DNA from 3 places in the Pseudoalteromonas sp. SG43-7 genome. Region 3 is predicted to be linked to each of the others. Evidence: predicted binding sites of a transcription regulator. Region 3 holds the regulator's gene; each other region holds the start of a gene.
The links. Region 3 encodes MetJ, which represses methionine synthesis genes. Its sites were predicted from a motif close to TAGACGTCTAGACGTCTA; they were not measured.
Positions count from the first base shown of each region.

Region 1: the regulator MetJ is predicted to act here: its motif matches at 2,147-2,164, upstream of metK (methionine adenosyltransferase).
Region 2: the regulator MetJ is predicted to act here: its motif matches at 2,277-2,294, upstream of metA (homoserine O-succinyltransferase).

Region 1 is NZ_JACJEY010000070.1:8,222-12,681, reverse strand. Features, by position in the region: gene tkt (transketolase) at 1-1,989, opposite strand, end outside; gene metK (methionine adenosyltransferase) at 2,264-3,415, shown strand; gene H5200_RS20790 (diacylglycerol kinase) at 3,980-4,387, opposite strand; gene H5200_RS20785 (LTA synthase family protein) at 4,444-4,460, opposite strand, start outside.
Region 2 is NZ_JACJEY010000093.1:922-5,381, reverse strand. Features, by position in the region: gene metH (methionine synthase) at 1-196, opposite strand, end outside; gene H5200_RS22290 (homocysteine S-methyltransferase family protein) at 207-1,274, opposite strand; gene metA (homoserine O-succinyltransferase) at 1,264-2,211, opposite strand; gene H5200_RS24380 (DMT family transporter) at 2,379-3,278, shown strand; gene ettA (energy-dependent translational throttle protein EttA) at 3,372-4,460, shown strand, end outside.
Region 3 is NZ_JACJEY010000001.1:82,649-87,108, reverse strand. Features, by position in the region: gene metL (bifunctional aspartate kinase/homoserine dehydrogenase II) at 1-680, opposite strand, end outside; gene metB (cystathionine gamma-synthase) at 687-1,949, opposite strand; gene metJ (met regulon transcriptional regulator MetJ) at 2,185-2,505, shown strand; gene H5200_RS00370 (malic enzyme-like NAD(P)-binding protein) at 2,615-3,856, opposite strand; gene rpmE (50S ribosomal protein L31) at 4,421-4,460, opposite strand, start outside.

The sequences.
Region 1 (4,460 bases), on a different contig from region 3:
AAACAATTCGTTAGCTTTGTTTACGATGTTTTCTACCGTGAAGCCAAAGTGCTCAAACAGCTCATTTGCAGGGGCTGACTCACCAAAGGTGGTCATACCTACTACTGCGCCGTTTAGGCCTACGTATTTATACCAGTAGTCTGCAATGCCTGCCTCTACTGCTACGCGGCGTGAAACTGCAGCTGGTAATACGCTTTCTTTGTATGCAGCATCTTGCGCATCAAATGCATCTGTTGATGGCATTGATACAACGCGTACTTTTTTACCTTGCTTACGTAGTTCTGCCGCTGAATCTTGTGCTAATTGCACCTCAGAGCCAGTTGCGATTAAGATAAGCTCAGGCTCGCCATCACAGCTCAGTACATAACCACCTTTTTTAACGTCGCTTAATTGCTGCGCTGAGCGAGTTTGCTGCTCAAGGCCTTGGCGAGTAAAGATAAGTGATGTTGGACCATCTTGGCGCTCAATCGCTTGTTGCCATGCAATCGCAGACTCAACTTGGTCACACGGGCGCCAGTTAACTAGGTTTGGCGTTAAACGCATGCTAGCAATTTGCTCTACTGGTTGGTGAGTTGGACCATCTTCACCTAAACCGATTGAATCGTGGGTGTATACAAAAATGCTTGGCACTTTCATAAGTGCAGCCATGCGTACTGCATTACGTGCATATTCCATAAACATTAGGAAAGTTGCGCCGTAAGGAATAAAACCTTTATGCAGTGCAATACCATTCATAATCGCCGACATACCAAACTCACGAACACCGTAATAGATGTAGTTACCGCTGGCATCATCGCGTGTTAAGCCTTTAGAGCCTTTCCAAATAGTCAGGTTAGAACCCGCTAAATCAGCTGAGCCGCCCATAAATTCAGGCAGTAATGGGCCAAATGCATTCAGTGCGTCTTGCGATGCCTTACGTGATGCTGGGTTTGCTGGATTTGCGTCTAGTTGCTCAATATATGCTTGTGATTTTTCAGCCCAATCTGCTGGCAACTCACTACTAGTACGGCGTTTAAATTCAGCGGCTAGTTCTGGGTGTGCAGCGGCGTACGCGGCAAATTTTTCATCCCAGTTAGCTTCAAGTTGTTTACCCTTTTCTTTGCCATCCCATTGTGCATAAATATCAGCTGGGATTTCAAATGCTTCACCAGTCCAACCAAGGAACTCGCGTGCTGCTTTGATTTCGTCTTCACCTAGTGGTGCGCCGTGACAATCATGGCTACCTGATTTATTTGGTGAACCATAACCGATAACTGTTTTACAACAAATTAGTGTTGGCTTGTCGGTGATGCTGCGTGCTTCTTCGATGGCTGCGCGGATAGCGTCAGAGTCATGGCCATCAACGTCACTTACTACATGCCAACCGTAGGCTTTAAAGCGTGCAGGTGTATCGTCGCTAAACCAACCTTCAACTTCACCATCAATTGAAATACCGTTGTCATCCCAAAATGCAACAAGCTTACCTAGGCCTAATGTGCCGGCAAGTGAACATGCTTCATGAGAAATACCTTCCATTAAGCAACCATCGCCTAAGAAAGTATATGTGTGGTGATCAACAATATCATGACCTTCGCGGTTAAATTGCGCGGCTAATGCTTTTTCAGCAATCGCCATACCTACCGCGTTAGTGATCCCTTGACCAAGTGGGCCCGTAGTAGTCTCAATACCTGGCGCATACCCATATTCTGGGTGTCCAGGTGTTTTTGAATGCATTTGACGGAAGTTTTTAATTTCCTCAATTGGTAAATCATAACCACTTAAATGCAATAGAGAATAAATAAGCATTGAACCGTGGCCATTGGAAAGTATAAATCGATCTCTATCTACCCACTCTGGATTTGTTGGATTGTGGTTTAGATAATCGCGCCATAGTACTTCTGCGATATCAGCCATGCCCATAGGGGCTCCAGGGTGGCCTGATTTGGCCTTTTGTACTGCGTCCATTGATAAGACGCGAATAGCATTTGCAAGTTCTTTGCGAGACGGCATGGATTCTCCTACCTTTACTGTATTTGCGCTGGTTATTGTGTGTATTCATTTGAAGATCCATTCTTACTTATTGTAGGGGCTGTATGCAATTAAAAACCTGATTAAATTGGGCATTATGAATTTTTTTTAAGAACAAAAAGTTATTAGTAATTTTATTTAGACGTCTAGGCGTAAAAACACTATGCAACTATCGTTGTTTTAGATAAAATACGCCCCTAAATTTTTTAGCGCTCTTACCGACGTTTGTGAAGCGCAATATTTGTGAGCAAAGACAATGGCAAAACATTTATTTACTTCTGAATCTGTTTCTGAAGGTCATCCGGATAAAATCGCGGACCAAATCTCTGACGCGGTACTAGATGCCATCTTAGAACAAGATTCTCATGCCCGTGTTGCGTGTGAAACTTACGTAAAGACTGGTATGGTTATGGTTGGTGGTGAAATCACTACTAGCGCATGGGTTGATATCGAAGAAATCACACGTAAAACTGTACGTGAAATTGGCTACACTCATTCTGATATGGGTTTTGATGCCGACTCGTGTGCAATTTTAAACACGATTGGTAAGCAGTCTCCTGACATCAACCAAGGTGTTGACCGTACTAGCCCAGAAGAACAAGGCGCTGGCGACCAAGGCCTAATGTTTGGTTACGCATGTAATGAAACTGAAGTATTAATGCCTGCACCAATCACTTACTCACACCGTTTAGTACAGCGTCAAGCGCAAGTACGTAAAAGCGGCGAGCTAAACTGGTTACGTCCTGATGCAAAATCACAAGTTACTTTTGCATATGAAAACGGCAAGCCAGTAGGTATTGACGCTGTGGTACTTTCTACTCAACACAGTGAAGACATTTCACAAAAAGATTTAGTAGAAGCTGTGATGGAAACAATTATCAAGCCGGTACTGCCTGCTGAGCTTATCACTAGTGCAACTAAGTTTTTCATTAACCCGACTGGCCGTTTTGTAATCGGTGGCCCAATGGGTGACTGTGGTCTTACTGGTCGTAAAATTATCGTTGATACCTATGGCGGCATGGCTCGTCACGGTGGCGGTGCATTCTCAGGTAAAGATCCATCAAAAGTTGACCGTTCAGCTGCGTACGCTGCACGTTACGTTGCTAAAAACATCGTTGCTGCGGGCCTTGCTGACAAATGTGAGCTACAAGTTTCTTACGCAATCGGTGTTGCAGAGCCAACGTCAATCAGTGTTGAAACATTTGGTACCAGCAAGCTTGAAGAATCACGTTTAATTGAATTGATTCGTGAACACTTTGACTTACGTCCATATGGCTTAATTAAAATGCTTGATCTTGAGCGCCCTATTTATCTACCAACTGCAGCTTACGGGCATTTTGGTCGTGATGAATTCCCTTGGGAACGCACAGATAAAGCAGACGCACTTCGCGCAGCAGCTGGTCTTTAATATTAGCCATTGTGTGAATACAAAAAAGCGCCAATTGGCGCTTTTTTTATGCCTGCTGATTATGTTGTTGTAAATGCGTAGGTTATTGTCGCGAGGTAAACTCGCTGCTGCCAGACGTAGGCGCGAGTTTACCCCGCAAAATTAAAACTAGGTTCTAGGAAGTGGCTAGGAGTTAGGGCGTGTTCGAAGCCAGTGGTATTTCCCCCCTTATTCACTACTCTTGGTGCAAACCTATTCTTTAATAATTTCACCACAGAGTTCATAGAGGAAAACCTGTAAGTAATTAACTTTACTTTTGTCTTCTCGGTGTAGCGCACAGCGCCTACTACCCTCGGAGGTAAATAGGCTTGTCGCCATAAATGGCGACCTACAGGAGCGCGGTGGATATTACTTGTAGCCGAGTGGCTTGCCACCGCGAAGGATAAAGTGTTTATCGCGAGATAAACTCGCTGCTACCAGACGTAGGCGCGGGTTTACCCCGCGCAATTAAAGCTCGGTTCTAGAAAGTGACTTGGGTGTATTCGAAGCTTGTCGCTCAAAGCCTGTAACGTTTTGCCTAACTTCCTAACCTATCAATGTAATTATCTTTTCATACCCAGCCACAGCCCATACAATAAATAACACTATCAGTGCTAATGTCACAGCCGCTGAAGCAATATCTTTCGCTCGCCCTGATAACACATGATATTCAACACCGACTCGATCTGTTAATGCTTCAATTGCTGAATTTAGCAACTCAACAATCAACAATAACAAAAAGCTGATTATAAGTATCACCCAGTGCTGTAATGATTGCGCTAGCCAAAATGATAATGGCAATAATACAAGCCCTAGCGCAAGCTCATTACGAAAGGCCGACTCTTCCTTAAATGCGGCTTTAAAACCTTTAATTGAGCATTTAGTTGCTTTTAAAATACGCCCAATTCCTATGCCGTTGGGTTTGTTTACTAAGTTAATTTCTGGTTTAGTCATTTTATGATCTTTAGCGTGTAAGTGTTGCTTATCGGGTGATGGGTAAAACCATTACCTTAATCCATGCCTTGAG
Region 2 (4,460 bases), on a different contig from region 3:
CCATGGCGGCTTTTGAGTCCAGCATGGCTTCATCCATGTTGATATCAATAACCTGTGCGCCGTTTTCTACTTGCTCGCGGGCAACATTAAGCGCGGTCTCGTAATCTTCTTCCATGATCAAACGTTTGAACATGGCTGAGCCGGTCACATTGGTACGTTCGCCAACGTTGGTAAATACTGCTATTTTTTGTGTCATCTCGGCTACCTTAGTTTAAATTACACGCTTCAAGGCCTGATAAGCGCATACGCACTTCAAGCTCTGGCAATGGCCGAGGTTTAACACCTTCAAGCCCTTTCGAAAATGCCCTGATGTGTGCAGGTGTGGTACCACAACAACCGCCAACAATATTGATAAAGCCAGACTTGCCCCAATCGATAATTTCTTGAGCCATTTCAGGTGCTTCTAAATCATATTCCCCAAACTCGTTCGGTAAACCAGCATTGGGGTGAACAGAGACAAAGGTTTCGCAAACACGCGATAGTTCTTCTACATATTGGCGCAATAAATCTGGACCTAGCGCGCAGTTCAAGCCAATTGAAATTGGCTTTATATGACGAATAGAATTATAAAATGCTTCGGTGGTTTGCCCTGACAGCGTACGGCCCGAGGCATCGGTTATGGTGCCAGAGATCATCACAGGCAACTTGCGCCCTGCTTGTTCAAACGCTTCTTCAACCGCGAATGAAGCCGCTTTTGCATTAAGCGTATCAAAAATTGTTTCTATCAAAATTAAATCAACACCACCTTCCATTAAAGCAAGGGTTGATTCAACATACGCGGTGACTAACTTATCAAACGTGACATTGCGATAACCCGGGTCGTTCACATCCGGTGAGATTGAACAGGTTTTTGAGGTTGGCCCTAAAACACCCGCAACATAGCGTGGTTTTGCTGGATTTTTAGCAGTAAACTCATCACAAATACTGCGTGCTAATTTAGCTGACTCTAAGTTTACTTCACGGCTGATGCTGGCCATATCGTAATCTTCCATCGAAATTGTAGTCGAATTAAAGGTGTTGGTTTCGATAATATCGGCACCTGCACTTAAAAAGCCACGATGAATATCAGCAATAATTTTTGGTTGTGTGATGCTTAATAAATCATTATTACCTTTAATTAGCACATGCCAGTCTTTAAAGCGCTCGCCACGGTAATCGTGTTCTTCTAATTTGTGTTCTTGGATCATGGTACCCATAGCACCATCAAGAATTAAAATACGCTGTTTTAACGCTTCAATTAACACGGCGCTTTTGTTTTCTAAATTATTCGGCATAGTTGTTAGTCCTTACGGCTTGGCTAACTAAATTAATATCATAGGGTGTGGTTTGGTACACATAATAATTTAACCAATTCGAAAACAGTAAAAAGGCATGGCTTTGCCAAGTTTTCGACGGTTCGTTATCTGGGTTGTTCTCTGGAAAGTAATTTTCAGGCAATGGCGCATCAGGGCCTTTTTCTAAATCGCGCTGATATTCGCCTTTTAAAGTGTCTGCATCATACTCAGGATGCCCGGTAATATACACTTGGCTGCCGGATTTATTTTTTATTAAGTAAGCGCCTACTTGCTCTGAACCTGCCAGCACCACTAAGTCATCACAAGCGTTAATTTTTTCAATATCAATATGACCATACCGCGAGTGAGGCACTACAAAGGTATCGTCAAAACCACGCGTTAAGGCTCCATGTTCAAAGTAACACTTATGGGTAAACACGCCACAGAGCTTATTTTCTTTTAGTTCACGCTTTAGATTATAATGATGAAATAAACCCGCGTGAGCCGCCCAACACGAAAATAATGTTGAGGTTACATGCTGCTCCGCCCAATCTAAAATTACTTTTAGTTCATCCCAGTAGGCTACATCGTCATATTCTAAATGTGCCAATGGTGCGCCGGTAATGAGTAATGCATCGTAATTGTTGTCTTTCACTTCAGAGAAATAACGGTAAAAAGTGTCTAAATGCTGCTCTGAATTGCTACTGCTGCGATGAGTGTCTAAACGTAGTAGCTCTACATTCACTTGTAAGGGTGAATTAGCGAGCAAACGAATAAATTGCACCTCGGTTTCTACCTTATTAGGCATTAAGTTTAAAATCGCCAAGCGCATCGGACGGATCTCTTGGGTTTTAGCGCGGCTTTTTGGCATTACGAATACGTTTTCTTGACGTAACTTCGCAATTGCGGGCAATTCATCTTTAACGGTAATAGGCATACTCATCTCCAAGGCATAATTAACCAATGGCTAATTATGAACGGATAGCTGGAAATTTCAACCTCTAGATGTTTAGATGTCCAAATGAATTTATTTTAGCTATTCTTTTGCATTCTAAAAACCGCTCGCCATAATGCGCCTGTTGATTTTATTTTAAGGTGGTAAACGTGATTGATTGGCTAGGCTTTGGAGAACTTTTTGCTATATTAGCAGCTATTGTTTGGGCGCTTTCGACCATTTTATATAAAGGTTTTAGCCATCACTTAACGCCTATGCAGCTAAACATCAGTAAAGGCGTGTTAGCAAGTGCCATGATGTTAGCTACTATTGCGATTACTCAAGACGCTGCACTACCACATCATCTGACAAGCTGGCTTTGGCTAATTGCTGGCGGGGTGATTGGGATTGCGATTGGCGATAGCGCCTATTTTACTGCGCTGCGAAATATTGGCCCTGCTCGCACGTTAGTTATTGAGTCCCTTGCTCCAGCCCTTGTGGGGGTTTTTAATATCCTGCTATTAAATCATTATTTATCGCCATTTGCATGGTGCGGTATTGTACTTACAACCATTGGCGTAGTAATAGCAATCAAGCCTGAAAAAACATTGCCACAGGTTGATCATCAACATTATCGCAAAGGTGTTTTATGTGCCCTTGCAGCTGCTATCTGCCAAGCGCTCGGTATGGTGATGTCTAAAGGCGCACTCAATAATGAGCATATGAGTAGCTTATGGGCGGCATTAATTAGATTAGCAGCCGGTACGATGACTGTGGCCTTAGTTGTTGCAGTGTTTAAAAGCAGTGAATTTAAACAAGCACTAACTCTAAGGGGAATTAGCGGCAAACAATGGTTTTTTGCGGCTGTGTTTTTAGGCACTTTCCTTGGTTTATGGCTTCAACTTGGCGCAGTTAAATATACCGATCCAGCCATTGCACAAACGATTTTCGCAACCGCGCCATTAATTGTAATGAGCATTGGTTTTATAAAGCGCGAGCCCGTTACCAATAAAATGTTAATAGGCGGCTTGCTTGCTTTAATCGGTGTAGGAGTATTGCTCGCGAATTAGCACATTGTTATTTGGTTGATTCGTTGACTGTTTCACCTGTGAGCCACTACAATACAACATTGAAATTTTTATTATTATTTGAAGGCTCCTTCCATGGTTTTACCTGATAAGTTTATTTTCTCGATGAGTCGAGTATCTAAGGTTGTGCCACCTAAGCGCACTATCTTAAAAGATATTTCTTTGCATTTTTTCCCGGGCGCAAAAATTGGTGTCCTTGGTTTAAACGGTTCTGGTAAATCAACGTTGCTACGTATTATGGCCGGCCTTGATCAAGAGTTTGAAGGTGAGGCATATCCTCAACCGGGCACTAAAATTGGTTACTTACCGCAAGAGCCTATTCTAGATGAAAGCAAAACGGTTCGTGAAACTGTGGAAGAAGCAGTCAGCGAAGTTAAAAACGCGCTTAACCGTCTTGATGAAGTATATAACGAATACGCGATGGAAGATGCTGACTTTGACGCACTAGCCAAAGAGCAAGGTGAGCTTGAAGCAATTATTCAAGCCCACGATGGTCATAACATCGACAACGTATTAGAGCGCGCCGCAGATGCCCTGCGCTTACCTGAGTGGGATGCTAAAATTGAATTCTTGTCAGGTGGTGAGCGTCGCCGAGTGGCTATCTGCCGCTTATTGCTTGAAAAACCAGATATGCTTATCCTCGATGAGCCGACTAACCACTTAGATGCAGAATCTGTAGCATGGCTTGAGCGCTTCTTGCATGATTACGAAGGCACTGTTGTGGCGGTAACCCATGACCGTTACTTCCTCGATAATGTAGCTGGCTGGATCTTAGAGCTTGACCGTGGTGAAGGTATTCCATGGGAAGGTAATTATTCTTCTTGGCTTGAGCAAAAAGATGCGCGCCTGCAGCAAGAGCAAAAGTCTGAAAAAGCCCGTCAAAAATCAATTGCACAAGAACTTGAGTGGGTACGTTCAAACCAAAAAGGTCGTCAAGCTAAGTCAAAAGCGCGTATGTCGCAATTTACTGAAATGCAGCAGTCTGATTACCAAAAACGTAATGAAACCAACGAGCTATTTATTCCACCTGGACCACGTTTAGGTGATCAAGTTATTGAAGTTAAAAACTTGAAGAAAAGCTTTGGCGATCGCGTGTTAATTGATGATCTAAGCTTTACTGTGCCTAAAGGCGCAATTGTTGGCATTATCGGTGCCAATGGCGCA
Region 3 (4,460 bases):
TTACGAGGGTCGGTACTAAACACCCCTTGGGTATCAGTCCAAATTGATACCTGACTAGCATGACAATAACTGCTTAACAAAGTCGCGCTGTAATCACTGCCATTGCGCCCCAAAGTAACGGTATTTGCTTGGCAATCAGCGGCTATAAAACCGGTAACAATATTAATGCAATTGGCTGAAATTAACTCGGCACAGGCTTGTTGATTTTTTTGATGTAATAATTGCCCATCATTAAGGGTAAACAATTGACGAGCATCAACATCTTGAGCTGCAACATTTAACTGTTTTAAATAGCTAGCCAATAATCGTGCCGACCAAACTTCACCGTGAGCAAGCAATGCGGCTTCCTGTAAGCTTTGCTGTTGAGTTTGCTGTGCAATTAAGGCTAGCTCTTGTTCTAATACGTTTAATGCCGTATGTCGCGCTGCTGGACTCAATAACTGCTCGATCAAAGTACGTTGATGATTATCAAGCTGCAATAAAATATCACTCACTGCCTGTTGATCACCTTGCTGGTAACTATGCCATAACGTAACTAACGTATTGGTAGTTTTACCGGCTGCGGATACCACCACACAATCACCGGCTTCCGTATGGGCTAGAATAATATTTGCTACGGCCTGATAACGCTCTGCAGAACTAAGGCTAGAACCACCAAATTTATGAACTATATTTACCATTTTTTATTACCACAAAGCCGTATGTGCAGGAGTCAGTTTAAATGAGTTTGATTGCTCATCATCTTGTTGTTGAACAGAGGAAGCGATTACTTTTGCGCCGTGCTGAGCTTGACCTGGTTTCACTTTATTGAATACACGATCTAAGTCAGCGATTAAATCTTTTACATCTTCAATGCCCACCGAAATACGGATCAGGGTATCACCTACTCCCGCAGCAAGACGAGCAGTTGCCTCCATACCTGCGTGGGTCATAGTTGCAGGGTGACAAATCAAACTCTCAACCCCACCTAATGACTCAGCTAAGCTAAATTCTTCTAAGCTGGTCAAAAATTCTGCAGCATCATTAATATCACCTTTGATATCAAAGCTTACCATGCCACCAAAACCACGTTGCTGCTGTTTAGCGAGTTCATGCTGTGGATGAGATACTAATCCAGGGTAATATACTTGGCTTACATAAGGGGAGTTTTCTAGATATTGGGCAATAATAAAGGCATTTTCTTGATGCTGACGTAAACGAACATTCAAAGTACGTAAACCACGTAACGTTAAGTAGCTATCAAACGGGGCACCGGTAATGCCAATGTTATTAGCCCACCAAGCAAGCTCATCACCCAACTCTTGGGTAGCGGCGATCACCGCACCACCAACAACATCTGAGTGACCGTTAATATATTTAGTGGTCGAATGCACCACAATATCAACACCAAACTCAATTGGGTTTTGCAAAGCAGGTGATAAAAATGTGTTATCGGCACCAACCAACGCACCGCACTGCTTAGCAATCGTGGTGATCGCTTTAATATCGGTTAACCGTAAGATAGGATTACTCGGTGTTTCAATCCAAATTAGCTTTGGTTTTATCTCAAGAATTTTTTGATGATTTTCAGATTTAGTTAAATCTAAAACCACTAACTTTAATAAGCCACGCTTTTCAAGTGAGGTGAATAAGCGGTAACTACCGCCATAGCAATCATGTGGGATCACTAAGGTATCGTCACTGTTTAGCAGCTGAGTAGCTAAATGCACCGCAGCCATGCCCGTTGCAGTGATAATCCCCTTAGCGCCACCTTCAAGCTTAGCGAGCGTTTCAGCGAGTAAATCACGGTTTGGGTTGCCGCTACGGCCATAATCATATTGGCGCTTTTTATCAAAATCAGCAAATGAGTAGGTGGTCGATAAATGAATGGGAGGCACAACCGCGCCGTGATGTTTATCTGCATCAATACCATTGCGTACTGCAATGGTTGCTTTATTCTTTTGACTCATACCGTCACCTACAATTAAATGGATGTTTAGACGTCTAAAAGGTTAGAGGATCAAATTTAATAAGTCAAAGCATTTATGCGGTTTTAGCCGCAAGATTAGAAGTAAAAACATTTAAGCCTCTAGATGGCTAAAAAACAAGTATTTGACTATCTTTTTTAACACGATAGAATTTCGCCATCTTTGCGCTGCAAAAGGTCGCGCAAACAATTAACAACCTGAGGCAACGATACATCCTATGGCTAAATGGAATGGTGAATATATTCACCCATACGCAGAACACGGGAAAAAATCAGAACAAGTTAAAAAGATCACCGTTTCGATCCCGCTAAATGTATTAAAAGTTTTGACTGATGAGCGCACTCGTCGTCAAATTAATAATCTTCGCCATGCAACAAATAGCGAATTACTTTGTGAAGCATTTTTACACGCATTTACTGGCCAACCACTGCCAAACGATGAAGATTTACGTAAAGATAATCCAGAGAAAGTGCCTGAAGAAGTGAAAAAAATCATGCTTGAGATGGGTCTCGAAGTACCTGTACTCAACGAAGATTAAGTTATCATTTGTATATATTCCTGCTTCAGGAATTGGCTACAAAAAAACCTCAGTAACGTAAGTTACTGAGGTTTTTATTATTGTGCCATTACCAATTGCAGCTAAGCAGCTACTCCATGTAGTTTTCCGGCATATCAATTTGTGCAACACCAGAATCAATTGCCGCTTGCGCTACTGCTTTGGCAATGCGCGGTAATAAACGCGGATCCATCGGTTTTGGAATAATATACTGCGCACCAAATTCAAGTTTCTCAACACCCGCCGCTTTTAATACTTCCGCTGGTACTGGTTCTTTAGCAATGCTACGAATAGCGTCAACCGCAGCAATTTTCATTTCATCATTAATTTTGCTTGCACGCACATCTAGCGCACCACGGAAAATAAATGGGAAACACAGCACGTTGTTAACTTGGTTTGGATAATCTGAACGACCCGTTGCCATGATTAAATCATCGCGAGCACCATGAGCAAGCACTGGAGAGATTTCTGGATCTGGGTTTGAACAGGCAAATACTACAGGTCGATCAGCCATTAGCTTAAGATCGTCAGGAGAAAGTAAATTCGGGCCAGATACACCAACAAATACATCGGCATCAGCAATAACATCTTGCAGTGTGCGCTTATCTGTATTGTTAGCGAATAACTGTTTGTACTCGTTTAAATCATCACGACGAGTATGAATAACGCCTTTACGATCTAACATGTAAATATGTTCACGCAATGCGCCACACTTGATCAGTAGCTCCATACACGCAACCGCTGCGGCACCGGCTCCTAAACAAACGATAATCGCATCTTCGATTTCTTTGCCTTGTACTTCAAGTGCGTTGATCATACCAGCAGCCGTTACAATCGCGGTACCGTGTTGATCGTCGTGGAACACTGGAATGCTACAACGCTCGATCAATGCTTTTTCTATTTCAAAACACTCTGGCGCTTTAATGTCTTCTAAGTTAATACCGCCAAACGTATCAGCGATGTTAGCAACTGTATTGATGAAATCTTCGGTGGTATTGTGTTTCACCTCAATATCTATCGAATCTAGACCCGCAAAGCGTTTAAATAATAACGCTTTACCTTCCATAACCGGTTTTGAAGCCAATGGACCTAAGTTACCTAAACCTAAAATAGCGGTGCCGTTAGTAATAACCGCAACCATATTGCCTTTACCGGTGTATTTGTAGGCATTAGCGGGATCAGCAGCTATTTCACGTACCGGTTCTGCAACACCGGGGCTGTATGCGAGTGCAAGATCCTGTACGGTTTCAGCTGGCTTTGTAAGCTCAACGCTAATTTTTCCTGGAACGGGGTGCGAATGGTAATGTAAAGCTTGTTCACGAAAGTCTGACATAACGCGATTTTATCCTGCAAGTAAGTTAAGTTGAAAGTGAGAGTAAGCAGTTCTTATATCTTATAGGGAACGATACCTATATTATAATTAAATTCAAGCAATATCAGGTCTATCCTGTTATATGCTATATCCGTTAATTTTATGCGTTTTGTCAGCATTTTTTGCAAAAACGCTTCAATTTCCGACTATAAAAACGCCACAAAGCATCAAAAAACCCATCTTAAAATGCTTATTATGCATCGCTTTAAAGCAAAAATAATGGCCTATGACTAAAAACCATCAAAGTAAGACGTTAACAACATTTAACCGCAAAAGACCTAACTTTACCGACAAAAACGTTTAATTTATCGCTTTAATGAGAATGACAATATAGTCAACAAATCACTATTTGTCTGTTATTTACTCGCTATACTGGATATAAAAGTGGGAAATAGTCACAACATAATGAATGCGTAAAGCTGGAGCACTAGAGCAAGAAATAAAGACTAAAAGGCGGTGTTTTTAATAAATAGCAGGCATAAAAAAAAGCACCCTAAGGTGCTTTTTCCGACAAAACAACAAGAATTACTTGCTGCTAAGTGAACCGAAACGCTTGTTAAAGCGA